Regions from separate parts of the Arthrobacter sp. NEB 688 genome, predicted to be linked through region 1. Evidence: predicted binding sites of a transcription regulator. Region 1 holds the regulator's gene; the other holds the start of a gene.
What was found. Region 1 encodes HrcA, which represses chaperone genes, less so after heat shock. Its sites were predicted from a motif close to TTNGCACTCGNNNNNNNCGAGTGCNAA; they were not measured.

Region 1 (7,634 bases):
AGGGTCAGCGTGCGGCGGGTGCGGACCCGGCCGTCGCCGCTGCACTCGTAGCAGGGGTCGGTGATGATCTGGCCGAAGCCCTGGCAGGTCATGCATGGACGGGTCGTCATCACCTGGCCGAGAAAGCTGCGCTGGACCTGCCGGATCTCGCCGCGGCCCTCGCAGACGTCGCAGGTGCGGGTGCCGGTGCCGGGCTGGCGGCCGTCGCCGTGGCAGGTGCCGCAGCCGACGGCGGTGTCGATGGTCAGCTCCTTCTCGCCACCGAACACGGCGTCGCCGAGGTCGATGTCGAGGCGGACGAGGGCGTCCTGGCCACGCGCGGTGCGCGAGCGCGGGCCGGCGGTCGGCCCGGCGCCCTGGCCGCCGAAGAACGCGTCCATGATGTCGCTGAACGAGAAGCCCTGGCCGAAGCCGGCCGCCCCGCCCGAGTACGGGTCGGCGCCCATGTCGTACTGGCGGCGCTTGTCGGCGTCGGAGAGCACGTCGTAGGCCTGCGAGACCTTCTTGAACTGCTCCTCGGCCTCGGCGCCGGGGTTGACGTCCGGGTGCAGCCGGCGCGCGGCCTTGCGGTAGGCGCGCTTGATGTCCTCGGGGCTCGCGTCGCGGGCGACGCCGAGGTCGGCGTAGTAGTCGTTCACGGGTGGGGGGTCCTCCGTGGGTCGGTGGGTGGCTCGCCTCAGTCGGCGAGGATGCGGGAGACGTACGTGGCGACGGCGCGGACGGCTGCCATCGTCGAGGGGTAGTCCATGCGGGTCGGGCCGACGACGCCGAGACCGGCGACGAGGTCGGCGCCGGAGCCGTAGCCGGTGCTCACCATCGAAGTCGACTGCAGCCCGGCGTAGGGGTTCTCGTGCCCGATGCGGACCGCGAGGCTGCCGCCCTGCTCCGCGACGGTGCCGAGCAGGCGCAGGAGGACGACGTGCTCCTCGAGCGCCTCGAGCACCGGGCCGATGCTCGCCGTGAAGTCGCCGCCCGCGCGGGCGAGGTTGGCGGTGCCGGCGAGGACGAGCCTCTCCTCGCGCTCCTCGACGAGGGAGTCCTCGAGGGCGCCGACGACGGCCCGGACGACCGGTCGCGCGTCGGCCTCGAAGCGCTCGGTGACCCCCGCCAGCTCGGTCGAGGCGTCGGCGAGCGTGCGCCCGGTCGTGGCGGCGTTGAGCTCGGTGCGCAGCGCCGACAGCACGCGCTCGCCGTCCTCCGTCGTGAGGTCGCCGGGGACCTCGATGACGCGCTGCTCGACCCGGCCGGTCGTCGTGATGAGGACGACGAGCAGCCGCTCGCCGCCGATCGGCACGAGCTCGACGTGCCGCACCGAGGAGCGCGAGAGCGACGGGTACTGCACGACGGCGACCTGGCGGGTCAGCGACGCGAGCAGCCGGACGGTGCGGTCGACGACGTCATCGAGGTCGACCGCGCCCTCGAGGAAGTGCGCGATGGCGCGCTGCTCGGCGGTCGACATCGGCTTGATCTGCGAGAGGCGGTCGACGAACAGCCGGTAGCCGGCGTCGGTGGGGACGCGGCCGGCGCTCGTGTGCGGCGCGGCGATGAGGCCGTCCTCCTCGAGCGCGGCCATGTCGTTGCGCACCGTCGCCGCGGAGACCCCGAGGTGGTGGCGCTCGAGGAGTGCCTTGGAGCCGACGGGCTCGGAGGTGTGGACGTAGTCCTGGACGATCGCCCGGAGCACGCGCAGTCGGCGGTCCTCGCTCATCGGTGCACCTCCAGGGGCTGCTCGGCGGTTCGGGCGGACGACGCGGCGGGTACTGGCACTCTCGTCGTCCGAGTGCCAATGCTACGTCGTCGCACCGTCGGGCGCGAAAGCCGAGGGGGCCTCGCGCGTGCCGGTCCCGCGACCCGCCCGTCCGCGCGACTAGCCTCGCCGCCGTGGTGGACAGGTACGGATCCGACGTGCTCTCCGGCGACTGGCGCGCCCCGAAGCGGGGACGCTCGGTCGACCTGCCGGCCGAGCCGGGCACGGTCGTCGAGGACGTCGAGACCGGCTGGGTCGGTGCGGTGGTGCGGGTCGAGAAGGCCGGCGGCATCCACGTCGTGCACCTCGAGGACCGCCGCGGCCGGACGAAGGGGTTCCGGCTCGGGCCGGGCTTCCTCGTCGACGGCGCCCCGGTGACGCTCGTCGCCCCCCGGGCGGCCGAGGCGCAGCGCCTCGCCGCCGCGCGGGCCGCGAGCACCCGGACGGCCAGCGGCTCGGTCGCGGTCCACGGGCAGCGGGCCCGCGTCGCGAGCGGCTCGCGCATCTTCGTCGAGGGCAAGCACGACGCCGAGCTCGTCGAGAAGGTCTGGGGCCACGACCTGCGGGTCGAGGGCGTCGTCGTCGAGATGCTCGACGGGGTCGACGACCTCGCCGGCGCCATCCGCGACTTCGCCCCCGTCCCCGGCCGCCGGATGGGGGTCCTCGTCGACCACCTCGTCCCCGGCACCAAGGAGTCGCGCGTCGTCGACGAGGCACGGGCGCTGCGGCCCTGGGCGCAGCACGTGCTGGTCGTCGGCCACCCCTACGTCGACGTCTGGCAGTCGGTGAAGCCCGGCCGCCTCGGGATGGACGCCTGGCCGGTCATCCCCCGCGGCACCTCGTGGAAGCACGGCATCGCCGCGCACCTCGGCTGGCCGCACGCGACCCAGGCCGACATGGCGCACGCCTGGCGCCGCATCCTCGCCTCGGTCGGGTCCTGGACCGACCTCGAGCCCGAGCTGCTCGGGCGCGTCGAGGAGCTCATCGACTTCGTGACCGCGCCCGAGTAGGGGTCAGCGGGCGGCGCGCGCGGCGGCCACGCCGACGTCGAGCCAGGCCCGCAGCTCCGCGTCGTCCTCGAGCACCGAGGCGTGGACGTCGACCCAGCCGCGGCTGGTCCGCCCCTTCATGACCATCGACTCGACGCCGGCCCGGGCCACCAGCTCGGCGAAGCGCTCCGGCCCGGTCCGCACGAGGAGCCCCCGCGGCCCGACCGAGCAGGCGAGCGCGCCGTCGACCATGAAGGCGACGCCCCCGAACATCCGCTTCTCCTCCGCGGGCGGCAGCGCCGCGCGGACCCGCTCGAGCAGCCCCATCGCGCCAGTGTGGCCCCGGGCGCGACCCCGGCGGTAGGGGTCGGCCCTGAGCGCACCCCGACGCCGACCCCGACATGCCCCCGGAACCGCTTGGGCCGGGGCGGCGTCGGGTGTTCGATGGGACCAGACCCACTCCAGGAGGAAGAGATGAGCGAGAACACCCCTCGCGACGACGTCCCGGGCGACGAGCCCACGCAGATCGTGCCGCCGCCGCCCGCCGGGCCCCCGGCCCCGCCCGCGGCGCCGGCGCCGACCCCCGGCTGGCAGACCCCGGCCGCCGGCGAGGTGCCCCCGCCGCCGCCCCAGCCGGCCTACGCCCAGCAGCAGTACGCCCAGGGACAGCCCGCCCACGGCCAGCAGTACGGAGGCTCGGCGCCGCTCTCCCCGCAGGAGGAGAAGACGTGGTCGATGCTCAGCCACGTCATCGGCCTCGCGGCGATGGTCCTGTCGGCCGGCTTCCTCGGCTTCGTCGGCAGCCTCGTCATCTACCTCGTCTACAAGGACCGCGGCCCGTTCGTGCGCGCCCACGCGTCGAACTCGCTCAACGTCCAGATCACGGCGGCCATCGCGGCCGTCGTCGGGTGGCTCCTCATCCTCACCCTCATCGGCGCGATCATCGGCATCCCGCTGCTCATCGCGGCCTTCCTCTACGCCGTGATCGTGCACATCATGGGGGCGATCAAGGCGAACAACGGCGAGTGGTGGGACCCGCCCTTCACGCCGCGCTTCGTCAAGTGACCCGACGCTGACCCCGGACGTGCGCCGGCCGCTCCCCCGATCAGGGACCGAGCAGCCGGCGCACGACCGTGTCGGCGAGCAGGCGGCCGCGCAGCGTGAGGACGGCCCGGCGGTCACGGACGGCGGCGACTCCCTCGAGGAGCCCGTCGGCGACGAGCCCGGCCACCGCGGTGCGGCCCGCGTCGTCGAGCCGACGCAGGTCGAGCCCCTCGCGCAGCCGCACCCCGAGGAGGACCTCCTCGTCGTGGCGCTGCTCGTCGGTCAGGACCTCGCGGGCCGCCGCCGGCGACTCCCCTGCCGCCAGCCGCGCGGCGTACGCGCGCGGGTGCTTGACGTTCCACCAGCGCACGCCACCGACGTGGCCGTGCGCCCCGGGGCCGACGCCCCACCACGCGTCCCCGCGCCAGTAGCCCTCGTTGTGGCGGCACCGGTCGGCCGGGGTCCGCGCCCAGTTGCTCACCTCGTACCAGCCGTAGCCGGCCTGCGCGAGAACGGAGTCCGCGAGCTCGTACTTGTCGGCCTCGTCGTCGCCCTCGGGCTCCGGCAGCTCGCCGCGCGCCACCTGGCGGGCCATCCGGGTGCCCTCCTCGACGACGAGCGCGTACGCCGAGACGTGGTCCGGCCCGAGCGCGATGGCAGCCTCGAGGCTCGTGCGCCAGTCCTCCAGCGTCTCCCCCGGCGTGCCGTAGATGAGGTCCAGGCTCGTCGCGAGGCCGGCGGCGCGCGCGGCCGCGACGGCGTCGCCGACCCGGGCCGGGTCGTGGGTGCGGTCGAGCGTCGCGAGGACGTCGGGCACGGCGCTCTGCATCCCGATGCTCACCCGGGTGAAGCCGCCGGCCGCCAGCGTGGCCAGGCCCTGCGGGGTGACCGAGTCGGGGTTGGCCTCGGTCGTGACCTCGGCGCCCTGGGCGAGCCCGAAGCGCTCGCGCACGCCGTCGAGGAGGCGCACGAGGTCGTCGGCCGGCAGGAGGGTGGGAGTGCCGCCCCCCACGAACACCGTGTCGACGACCGGGGCGGCGTCACCGAGGACGCGCGCCGCGAGGTCGAGCTCGGCGAGCGCCGTGCCCGCGAAGTCCGCGGTGGAGGCCCCGGGTCCGAGCTCGGTCAGCGTGTAGGTGTTGAAGTCGCAGTAGCCGCAGCGCACCGCGCAGAAGGGCACGTGGAGGTAGAGGCCGAACTGCCCGTCCCCGAGGCGGGCGAGGGCGTCGGGGGGCAGCTCGCCGGTGGCGGGCGCGGGGTCGCCGTCGGGCAGTCGGGGCACGCGCCCAGTCTCGCAAGGTCCACGCGCCGGCCGCTCCCCCGCCCCCGGCCGTCCACCGGCGCTGCCTAGGATGACGAGGTGACAGACCGCTGGATCCACCTCGACGGGCTCGTCAACATGCGCGACCTCGGCGGGCTGCCCACCCGTGACGGGCGCACGACCGTGCCGGGGCGGCTGATCCGCTCCGACAACCTCCAGGACCTCAGCGAGGCCGACGTCGACCGGCTCGTCCGCGAGCTCGGGGTCACCGACGTCGTCGACCTGCGCACCGGGGCCGAGGTGCACGTCGAGGGACCCGGGCCGCTGCGCGCCGTCGGCTCGCTGACCCACCACCACCACTCGCTCATCCAGGAGCGCCCGCCGGGCGAGAGCCTGCGCGAGACCGCGGAGCGCGCCCTGCCGTGGAGCGAGGACGAGCCCGAGCGCGACGCCGCCTTCTGGGCGAAGCACTACCTCGGGTACCTCGCGAGGCGACCCGAGGCCGTGGCCGCCGCCCTCGACGTCGTCGCCCGCGCGGAGGGCGCCGCGGTCGTGCACTGCGCCGCCGGCAAGGACCGCACCGGCACGGTCGTCGCGATGGCCCTGTCGGTGGCCGGCGTCCCCCGCGAGGAGGTCGTCGCCGACTACGTGCTGACCGCCGAGCGGCTCGAGCAGATCGTCGGTCGGCTGATGCCGCGGCCGGCGTACGGCGAGGCACTCAAGCGGCAGAGCCTCGATGACCAGCGGCCTCGCGCCGAGTCGATGGAGGCCATCCTCGACGCGGTCGAGGAGGGCTGGGGCGGCGCCGCCGGCTGGCTGCGCGCCCAGGGCTGGTCGGACGCCGACGTCGAGCGCCTGCGTGACCGCCTCACCGTCGAGTAGCGCGGACAGCGTTCAGCGCGAGGGGCGCTCGCTGACGTAGATGGTGATGACGCCCTCGACGACGACCGTCCCGTCGGTGCGCAGCGCCCGCACCCGCACCGGCACGTCGCCGGAGGCACCGACGGCCCAGTCCCCCGGCGAGGTCTCGGCCACGCAGAGCAGGTCCGTCGTCGACCTCGCGAGGTAGCGCACCTCCATCCCGCGCGGGATCCAGCGGTGGGTCGCCGGCGTCGTCGCCTCGGCGAGCAGCCCCATCGCGGCCTCCAGCCCGTTGCAGACCGCGATCGCGTGCACGCCGCCGAGGTGGTTCTGCACGCCCCATCGCTTGGCGACGACGAGCTCGGCGCGGTGCGGGCCGACCTCGCGCACCCGCGGGCGGACGGTGCGGAAGTAGGGCGCCTTGAGCGCGAAGAGCACCGAGAAGGCCTCGCGCCCGAGCGGACGGGCGGCGAGGCGACGGTAGAGGGCGTGGGTGTCGGTCACGCGCCGATGTTACCCACGGGTAGCGCCGCGGGCGTGGGTAGCGTGGCGCCGGTGACCTCCCCCCTCCCCGGACAGCCCGGCTTCGTCGTGCCCGCCCCCGAGGACCGCCCCCGCTTCGAGCGTCGGGCCGTGCGCGTCCTGCTCCTCGACGAGAACGGCCGGGTGCTGCTCCTCGAGGACTCCGACCTCGGCCTCGACCCCGCGCCGCACTGGTGGAGCACCCCCGGCGGCGGGGTCGACCCCGGCGAGAGCGACGCGCAGGCCGTCGTGCGCGAGCTGTGGGAGGAGACCGGGCTGCGGGTCGCCGAGACCGACCTGGCCGGCCCGGTGATGGCCCGCACCGTCGTCCACGGCTGGAGCGACAAGGTCGTCGACCAGGCCGAGACCTTCTGGGTGGTGCGCGTCCCCGCGTTCGACGTCGACACCTCGGGGCACACCGAGGAGGAGCGGATGACCGTCGTCGCCATCACCTGGTGGGACCTCGACGCCCTCGCGGCGACGGGCGACCTCGTCTGGCCGGTGGACCTGCCCGCGCTCGTGGCCCTCGCCGACCGGCCGCAGGAGTGGCGTGACGCGCCGGTCGACGGTGGCCGGGTCGAGGAGTCGACCGTGCCGCTCGGCCCCCTCATCTGAGGGGGCGGGCGCCCCCGCACCCTCGGGTCCCGCCGCGGGTCCCGGCGGCGCACACTCGAGGGACCGCGACACCCCGTCGCGCCCTGACCCCCCGAGGACGCTCGATGCGCCTGGTCCGGCTGTTCGGCACGACCGCCGTGGTCGTCACCGACACGACGCTGCTCACGGGCGACGCCCTCGGCGACGACCGCAGCCGGCGCCTCCTCGCGCGCCTGGCCCTGGCGGCACCCGGGCCGGTGCCCCTCGCCCGCCTCGAGCGCGACCTCGGCCGTCCCACCCTCCTGCGGCGCGACGCCGCGACCCTCGCGCACGCGCTCGGTGCGCCCGGCCTCGTCGTCGAGCAGGACGACGGGTGGATGCTGCGCCCCGGGTGGGCCCGCGTCGACGTCCAGGTCGCCCACGCCCTCTTCGCGCGGGCCGTGACGGCGCCCCCGACGACGACCCTCGCGCTCGTCCTGCGCGCCCTGCGCAGCTGCTGCACCGCGACCCTGCTCGCCTCCGAGGACGACGCCGCGCCGTGGGTGCTCGAGGCCCGGACCCGCCACGACCGGCTGCTGCGCGACGCCCTCGTCCGGGCGGCCGCCGCCGCCCGCGT
Region 2 (7,634 bases), 910 kb from region 1:
TTGGAGACCTTCTCGGAGACGACGCCGCCCTCGAGGCCGGCGTTGACCGCGATCTGCTTGAGCGGGGCGGACGCGGCGACGCGGACGATGTTCGCGCCGGTGGCCTCGTCACCCTCGACCTCGAGCTTCTCGAACGCCGCCGTGGTCGCCTGGAGCAGGGCCACGCCACCACCGGCGACGATCCCCTCCTCGACGGCAGCCTTGGCGTTGCGCACGGCGTCCTCGATGCGGTGCTTGCGCTCCTTGAGCTCGACCTCGGTGGCCGCGCCCGCCTTGATGACGGCGACGCCGCCGGCGAGCTTGGCGAGGCGCTCCTGGAGCTTCTCGCGGTCGTAGTCCGAGTCGGTCTTCTCGATCTCGGCGCGGATCTGGTTGACGCGACCCTGGATCTGGTCGTTGTCACCGGCACCCTCGACGATCGTCGTCTCGTCCTTGGTGACGACGACCTTGCGGGCGCGGCCGAGGAGCGAGAGGTCCGCGGTGTCGAGCTTGAGCCCGACCTCCTCGGAGATGACCTGGCCACCGGTGAGGATGGCGATGTCGCCGAGCATGGCCTTGCGACGGTCACCGAAGCCCGGGGCCTTGACGGCGACGGACTTGAAGGTGCCGCGGATCTTGTTGACCACGAGCGTGCTCAGGGCCTCGCCGTCGACGTCCTCGGAGATGACGAGGAGCGGCTTGCCGGACTGCATGACCTTCTCGAGGAGGGGCAGCAGGTCCTTGATCGACCCGATCTTGGAGTTCGCGATGAGGACGTAGGGGTCCTCGAGCACGGCCTCCATGCGCTCGGTGTCGGTGACGAAGTAGTGGCTGATGTAGCCCTTGTCGAAGCGCATGCCCTCGGTGAGCTCGAGCTCGAGGCCGAAGGTGTTGCTCTCCTCGACGGTGATGACGCCTTCCTTGCCGACCTTGTCCATGGCCTCGGCGATCATCTCGCCGATCTGGGGGTCAGCGGCGGAGATCGAGGCGGTGGCCGCGATCTGCTCCTTGGTCTCGACGTCCTTGGCGTTGGCCAGGAGCTCGTCGGAGACGGCGCGCACGGCCTTCTCGATGCCGCGCTTGAGCGCCATCGGGTTGGCCCCGGCGGCGACGTTGCGCAGGCCCTCGCGGACGAGCGCCTGGGCGAGGACGGTGGCCGTCGTCGTGCCGTCACCGGCGACGTCGTCGGTCTTCTTGGCGACCTCCTTGACGAGCTCCGCGCCGATCTTCTCGTACGGGTCGTCGAGCTCGATCTCCTTGGCGATCGAGACACCGTCGTTGGTGATGGTGGGGGCGCCCCACTTCTTCTCCAGGACGACGTTGCGGCCCTTCGGACCGAGCGTCACCTTGACGGCGTCGGCGAGGATGTTCATCCCTCGCTCGAGACCGCGGCGCGCCTCCTCATCGAATGCGATGATCTTGGCCATTCGGGTGGTTCCTCCCACGCGAAACGTTGGTGGGACCGGGCGGTGCCCGCGACGGACGGGCCGGGGCCGCGGCTCACGTCACCGTCGGCGCACCTGCCCTCACCGGACCGGTCTGTTCTGTCACTCTCATGGTGAGAGTGCTAATGGCCATTATTGGCACTCTCACCCGGAGAGTGCAAACGCTGCCTGAGGGGCACCGACTCCGGCGGACCGGCTCAGAGCGCCGGGTCGACGCCCTCGACGTGGACGCGCAGGGAGGCATCCGCCTCGGAGGCGACCGGGTCGCCGAGGTCGGCGACGAAGACCGCGACCGCCTCGCGCGCCGGGTTGCCGTCCAGCTCGTGGAGCACCTCGCGCCACGCGGCGAGGTTCGGGTGCGGCAGGTCGGTGCAGGCCTCGGCGGGCGCGAGCGACTCGACCGCGGCCTCGAGGTCGGAGCGCGAGAGCGGCAGGGTGGCCGTCGAGCCGTCGTGGCCGAGCACCGTCGCGAGGACGACCGTCGCGAGGGCCGGGCGCCCGCCGGGGGTGGCCGTGACGTGCGGGAAGACCCAGTCCGGGGTCGAGGACGCCGGCGACAGGCCCACCGCGTGCGCCGCGGGCTCCCGCCAGCCGTCGATGCGGTCCACGAGGTGCGCGCGGATCGCCGCGAGTCCGTCCGGGGTGCTCCAGTCCAGGTCGCTCATCCCCCCATCCTGACAAAGACGGCCGCCCGGCGCGCCCCGCACGCCCCGTGCGCCGCACCGGCCCCATGCGCCGGATGAACAGCGGGTGAACGACGACCCCCGTCTTGGTGAAGCGAGGGTTGCCGCCCCAGACTGGTGCCTCGTGGACGCAGCGACCCTCATCCTCGTGCTCGTCATCGTGACGGCCCTGGCCTTCGACTTCACGAACGGCTTCCACGACACGGCCAACGCGATGGCGGCGTCGATCTCCACCGGGGCCCTCGCGCCCAAGGTGGCGGTCGGCCTCAGCGCGGTGCTCAACCTCGTCGGCGCCTTCCTGTCCGTCGAGGTCGCCCTCACCGTGTCGAACGCCGTCATCAAGATCCAGGACAAGAGCGGCGCCCCACGGCCCGAGCTCCTGACCGGTGGCGGTGAGGCGCTGCTGCTCATCGTGCTCGCCGGCCTCGTCGGCGGCATCGTCTGGAACCTCTTCACCTGGCTGCTCGGCCTGCCCTCGAGCTCCTCGCACGCCCTGCTCGGCGGCCTGACCGGCGCCGGCGCCGCGGGCCTCGGCCTCGCGGGCGTCAAGTGGACCGGCGACGGCACCAAGCTCGACGGCGTCGTCGGCAAGATCCTCCTGCCCTCGCTGCTCTCCCCCGCCGTCGCGCTCGCCGTCGCGTTCATCGGCTGCTGGCTCGTGCACCGCATCACCGCCTCGGTCATGGACCGGCTCAACGAGCGCTACTTCCGCTGGGGCCAGATCGGCAGCGCCTCCCTCGTCTCGCTCGCGCACGGCACCAACGACGCACAGAAGACGATGGGCGTCATGACCCTCGCCCTCATCGCGAGCGGCCACTGGGACCGCACCGACGCCGTGCCGATCTGGGTCAAGGTGAGCGCCGCGACGGCCATCGCCCTCGGCACCTACATCGGCGGCTGGCGGATCATCCGCACCCTCGGCAAGGGCCTGGTCGACATCACGCCGCGCCAGGGCCTCTCGAGCGACGGCGCGACGGCGGCGGTGCTCCTCGCCTCGAGCCACCTCGGGTTCGCCCTCTCGACGACCCACGTCGCGACCGGCTCCGTCCTCGGTGGCGGGCTCGGGCGCGGCACGCACGTGCGCTGGTCGACGGCCGGCCGGATGGTCGTCGCGTGGGCGCTGACCTTCCCCATCGCCGCCGGGATGGGCGCGCTCATGTGGTGGGTCGGCCACACGCTCGGCGGCGCGCCCGGTGCGCTGCTCGTCTTCGCGATCCTCTGCGCCGCCTCGCTCTTCATGTACCTGCGCTCGAAGCGGGAGCACGTCGGGGCCCACAACGTCACCGAGGAGTGGGGCGCCGCCGGCGGCGAGCCCACCCCGGCCGCCCCCGCCCCCACCAAGACCCCCACCCGCTGACGGAGAGGACCGACCACCATGCGCAGCCTCCAGCTCGCCCTCCAGGGCGCCGCCGACGTCCTCGTCGTCGGCCTCCTCTTCGGGGCCGGCCTGCCCGTGATCTACGCCCTCGCCATGCGCGCGCTCGTCGTCGGCGCCGAGGAGGCACCGGACGGTAGCGTGCGGTACTCGTCGCTCGGCCGGCTGCTCGCCGGGCTGCTCGTCGCGGTCATCCTCGGCGGGGTCGTGCTCGGCCTCGTGCTCATCGTCGCGAGCGGCTTCGGGAAGGCCGTGAGCTTCGAGCACGTCCTCCCGACCATCGTCGACAAGAAGTGAGTCCCGCCATGCCGCAGCTGTCGCACTCGGTGATCGCCCACATCCGGGCCGGTTTCCCCGACGGCGTCCCCGACGCCGAGGCGGCCGCCCTCGGAGCGGTCCTCCAGGAGCAGCTCGGCACCCACGCGGCGCACGACGTGCTGCGCAAGCTGGCCGCCGAGAAGGTCCTCTCCCGCCGCGCCGTGCGCGCCCTCGTCCCCGAGGACGAGCAGGTCCGCCAGGTCTCGGCCAAGCTCGTCCTCGGCGGCTGGCCGCTCGGCGGCATGGACGAGGAGGAGGACGAGGCCCCGCCGCGCGAGGGCAGCCCGCTCGCCCGCATCGTCAACTGGCTGCGCGAGGGCTACCCGGGCGGCGTGCCCGAGCACGACTACGTGCCGCTGCTCGCGCTGCTCGAGCGCCGGCTGACCCGCTCCGAGGTCAAGAAGGTCGCCAAGGCCCTGCGGCGCGCGGACGTCAGCCCGGCCGGCCCGTCGGACATCGCGGCGGCCATCACCGAGTACACGCACGCCGACCCCAGCGACAAGGACCTGCGCCGGGTGCGCGACCAGCTGGCCAAGAAGGGCTGGCCGGTCGAGTTCCCCGACCCCGACCTCCCCTGACCCCTCCCCCCGCGGGTCCACCCCGTCGAGCGAACAGGACACGCCGCCTGCGCCACCACGCACGCGGCGTGTCCTGTTCGTTCGACCCGTGGGGTGGGGCGGCTCGGAGGGGCCCGGACAGCAGAGATGCCCGTCCGGCTTCCCTCACGGACGGGCATCTCTGGTTCTGGGGGCTCCCCGGCTCAGGGCTCCATGCCGAGGCGTCGGGCCGAGCGGGCGCGCTGGCGGCTCGCGCGCAGGCGGCGCAGCCGCTTGACGAGCATCGGGTCGTGGGCGAGGGCCACCGGGTTGTCGATGAGGCCGTTGAGCACCTGGTAGTACCGCGTCGAGCTCATGTCGAAGAGCTCCTTGATGGCGGTCTCCTTGGAGCCGGCGTACTTCCACCACTGCCGCTCGAAGGCGAGCACCTCACGGTCGCGCTCGGAGAGGTCCGAGACGCTGACGGCAGGGGTGACCTGTTCGGAGGCGGCACTCACGGTGTGTTCTCGACCCTTCGTCGCGTGTGGCTTCGGGCCTCACTCTAGCCGCGGAATGACACCCGTGTCATTCCGCTCGGCGCGTCCTGCGGCGTGTCGGCTGGACACCTCGCGCGGCGGTCAGCTCACCCGTCACACACGACCCACGCCCCCCAGCAGCCGCGCCGGGTGCGGTCGGGCCGGCTCAGGCCATCGTGTCGAGGATGTCCCGGATGTCGTCCTCCGTCGTCGCGGGGTTGACGATCGCGAAGCGGGCCAGCGTCTCGCCGTCGTGCGTCGTCGGCACGACGAAGGCGAACTCGTCGGCGAGCATCCGGTCCGACCAGGCCTGGTAGTCGGCGGGCGACCAGCCGAGGCGCCGGAAGACGACCACCGACAGGTCGCGATCGCGGACCAGCTCGAGCTCGGGGCGGCGGGCGACCTCGGCCTCGGCGTACCGGGCGACGTCCAGCGTGCGCTCGACGGCGGCCGTGTAGGCGTCGGTGCCGTTGACGACGAGGGAGAACCAGAACGGCAGGCCGCGCGCCCGCCGGGTCAGGCCGACGGAGTAGTCGGTGGGGTTCCAGTCGGGGGCCTCGGTGAGGACGTCGAGGTAGCCGGCCTTCTGGGTGTGCGCGGCGCGGGCGAGCGCCGGCTCGCGGTAGAGCAACGCACAGCAGTCGAAGGGCGCGAAGAGCCACTTGTGCGGGTCGACGATGAAGGAGTCGCAGTGCTCGATGCCCGCGTAGAGCTCGCGCACCGACGGGGCGGCGAGCCCGGCCCCGCCGTACGCGCCGTCGACGTGGAACCAGATGCCGTGCTCGCGGCACACCTCGGCCACCGACGCGAGGTCGTCGACGATGCCGAAATTGGTCGTGCCGCAGGTCGCGACGACGGCGAAGAAGGTCTCGGGGCCGTGCTCCTCGATGGCCCGGCGCAGCGCCGGTCCGGTGAGCCGGCCGGCGTCGTCGGCCGGCACGCCGACGAGCTCGGCGTCCATCACCTCGCAGGCCGACGCGATGGAGCTGTGCGCGCCCGCGGTGGCCGCGACGCGCCAGGGGCGGTCGCCGGCGGCCGCGCGGTGGCGGGCGGTGGCGCGCGCCGCGACGAGCGCCGACAGGTTGCCGATGGTGCCGCCGGGGACGAAGACGCCACCGGCGCCCTCCGGCAGCCCGACGAGGTCGGCGATCCAGCGCAGCGCCTGGTTCTCGGCCCAGACCGCGCCCGAGCCCTCGAGCCAGGACCCGGCGTAGATCGACGAGGCACCGACGACGAGGTCGAAGACGACCGAGGCGTCGCTCGGCGCGCACGGGATGAAGGAGAGGTAGCGCGGGTGGTCGACCGAGAGGCACGCGGGCGCGAGCTCGTCGGCGAAGATGCGCATCGCCTCGGAGCCGCCGAGCCCGTGGGCCGTGACGGTGCGGCCGAGCGTCGCGTCGAGGTCCTCCTGGGTCCGCACGCGGTCGAGCGGCGGCTCCATCCGGATGCGCTCCTCGGCGTACGCGGTGACGGCGTCGAGGAGGGTCGCGAGCTCCTCGTGGGCGTTCGGGGAGTACGGGGTGGTGGGGTGCACGGGCGGGAGTCTAGGAGGCGCGCAGCCCGAGCAGGAGCGCCTGCAGGTCGGCGACCTCGTCGACGAGGGCCGTCGGGCCCTGGGCCGCGAGCGCTGCACGGTCGCCGGCGCCCCACGTGACGGCCACGGCGGCCATCCCCGCGGCCTGCGCCGCCTGCACGTCGACCGTCGCGTCCCCGACGTAGACGCAGCGCGCCGGGTCGACGCCGAGCACCGTGGCGCCGCGCAGGAGGGGGTCCGGGGCGGGCTTGTGGCGGTCGGTGTCCTCGAGGCCGGCGACGACCTCGACGAGGTGGTCGATGCCGACGCCCTCGAGCGCGAGCCGGGCGGTCTCCTGGCGCTTGGAGGTGACGACCGCGGTCGTGACGCCGGCCGCGTGGAGGGCCTCGAGGAGCTCGGGCACCCCCTCGTAGCGGCGGATGAGCCGGCCGGTGTTCGCGAGGTTCCACTCGCGGTAGGTGGCGTCGAGCGCGTGGCCGTGCTCGGGGCTCTCCTCGAGCAGCGCCTCGAGCAGCGGGCGGCCGATCCACGCGCGCGCCCGGGTCTCCTCGACCTCCTCGCCGAGCACCGCCCGGAAGGCGTGCTGGTAGGAGGCGACGATGAGCGGGATCGTGTCGGCGAGGGTGCCGTCGAGGTCGAAGAGGACGGTCGGCCAGGGCGGGGTCGCGGTCACCGGTCCAGTCTGACGGGGCGGCGTCGGCACCCGGGCGGCGGTCCACCCCCGGCCGCCCCGCGGTCGAGGGTCCGACCCCACCCGCCTTCTCCCGACTTCTTGCGAGTTCCGCCGCCCGACGCGCCGTTCCGGGGCGGGTCGGGCGGCGGAACTCGCAGTCAGTGGGACTGGTGGGCGGCCGGGACGCCGAGCTCGTCGAGGAGCGCGAGCACGCGCTCGAGGATCTCGTCGCGCACGCCGCGCACCATCGCCAGGCCCTGCCCGGCCGGGTCCTCGAGGACCCAGTCCTCGTAGCGCGTGCCCGGGAAGATCGGGCAGGTGTCGCCGCAGCCCATCGTCACGACGACGTCGGAGGCCTGCACCGCCTCGGGCGTGAGGACCTTGGGCCGCTCGGCGGCGATGTCGATGCCGACCTCGCGCATGGCCTCGACGGCCACCGGGTTGACGGCGTCGCCGGGGGCGCTGCCCGCCGAGCGGACCTCGACGGCCCCGCCCGAGAGGTGGTGCAGCCAGGCGGCGGCCATCTGCGAGCGGCCGGCGTTGTGGACGCAGACG

Region 2: the regulator HrcA is predicted to act here: its motif matches at 1,524-1,550, upstream of groL (chaperonin GroEL).

The regions. Positions count from the first base shown of each region.
Region 1 is NZ_CP053707.1:3,292,089-3,299,722, forward strand. Features, by position in the region: gene dnaJ (molecular chaperone DnaJ) at 1-638, opposite strand, end outside; gene hrcA (heat-inducible transcriptional repressor HrcA) at 677-1,708, opposite strand; gene HL663_RS15505 (DUF3097 domain-containing protein) at 1,882-2,757, shown strand; gene HL663_RS15510 (TfoX/Sxy family protein) at 2,761-3,063, opposite strand; gene HL663_RS19415 (DUF4870 domain-containing protein) at 3,211-3,801, shown strand; gene hemW (radical SAM family heme chaperone HemW) at 3,842-5,062, opposite strand; gene HL663_RS15525 (tyrosine-protein phosphatase) at 5,141-5,923, shown strand; gene HL663_RS15530 (hotdog fold domain-containing protein) at 5,936-6,406, opposite strand; gene HL663_RS15535 (NUDIX hydrolase) at 6,458-7,039, shown strand; gene HL663_RS15540 (hypothetical protein) at 7,144-7,634, shown strand, end outside.
Region 2 is NZ_CP053707.1:123,204-130,837, forward strand. Features, by position in the region: gene groL (chaperonin GroEL) at 1-1,406, opposite strand, end outside; gene HL663_RS00550 (hypothetical protein) at 1,622-2,089, opposite strand; gene HL663_RS00555 (inorganic phosphate transporter) at 2,232-3,464, shown strand; gene HL663_RS00560 (hypothetical protein) at 3,483-3,779, shown strand; gene HL663_RS00565 (DUF3349 domain-containing protein) at 3,788-4,378, shown strand; gene HL663_RS00570 (DUF3263 domain-containing protein) at 4,561-4,854, opposite strand; gene HL663_RS00575 (pyridoxal phosphate-dependent decarboxylase family protein) at 5,039-6,406, opposite strand; gene HL663_RS00580 (HAD family hydrolase) at 6,417-7,079, opposite strand; gene HL663_RS00585 (arsenate reductase ArsC) at 7,238-7,634, opposite strand, start outside.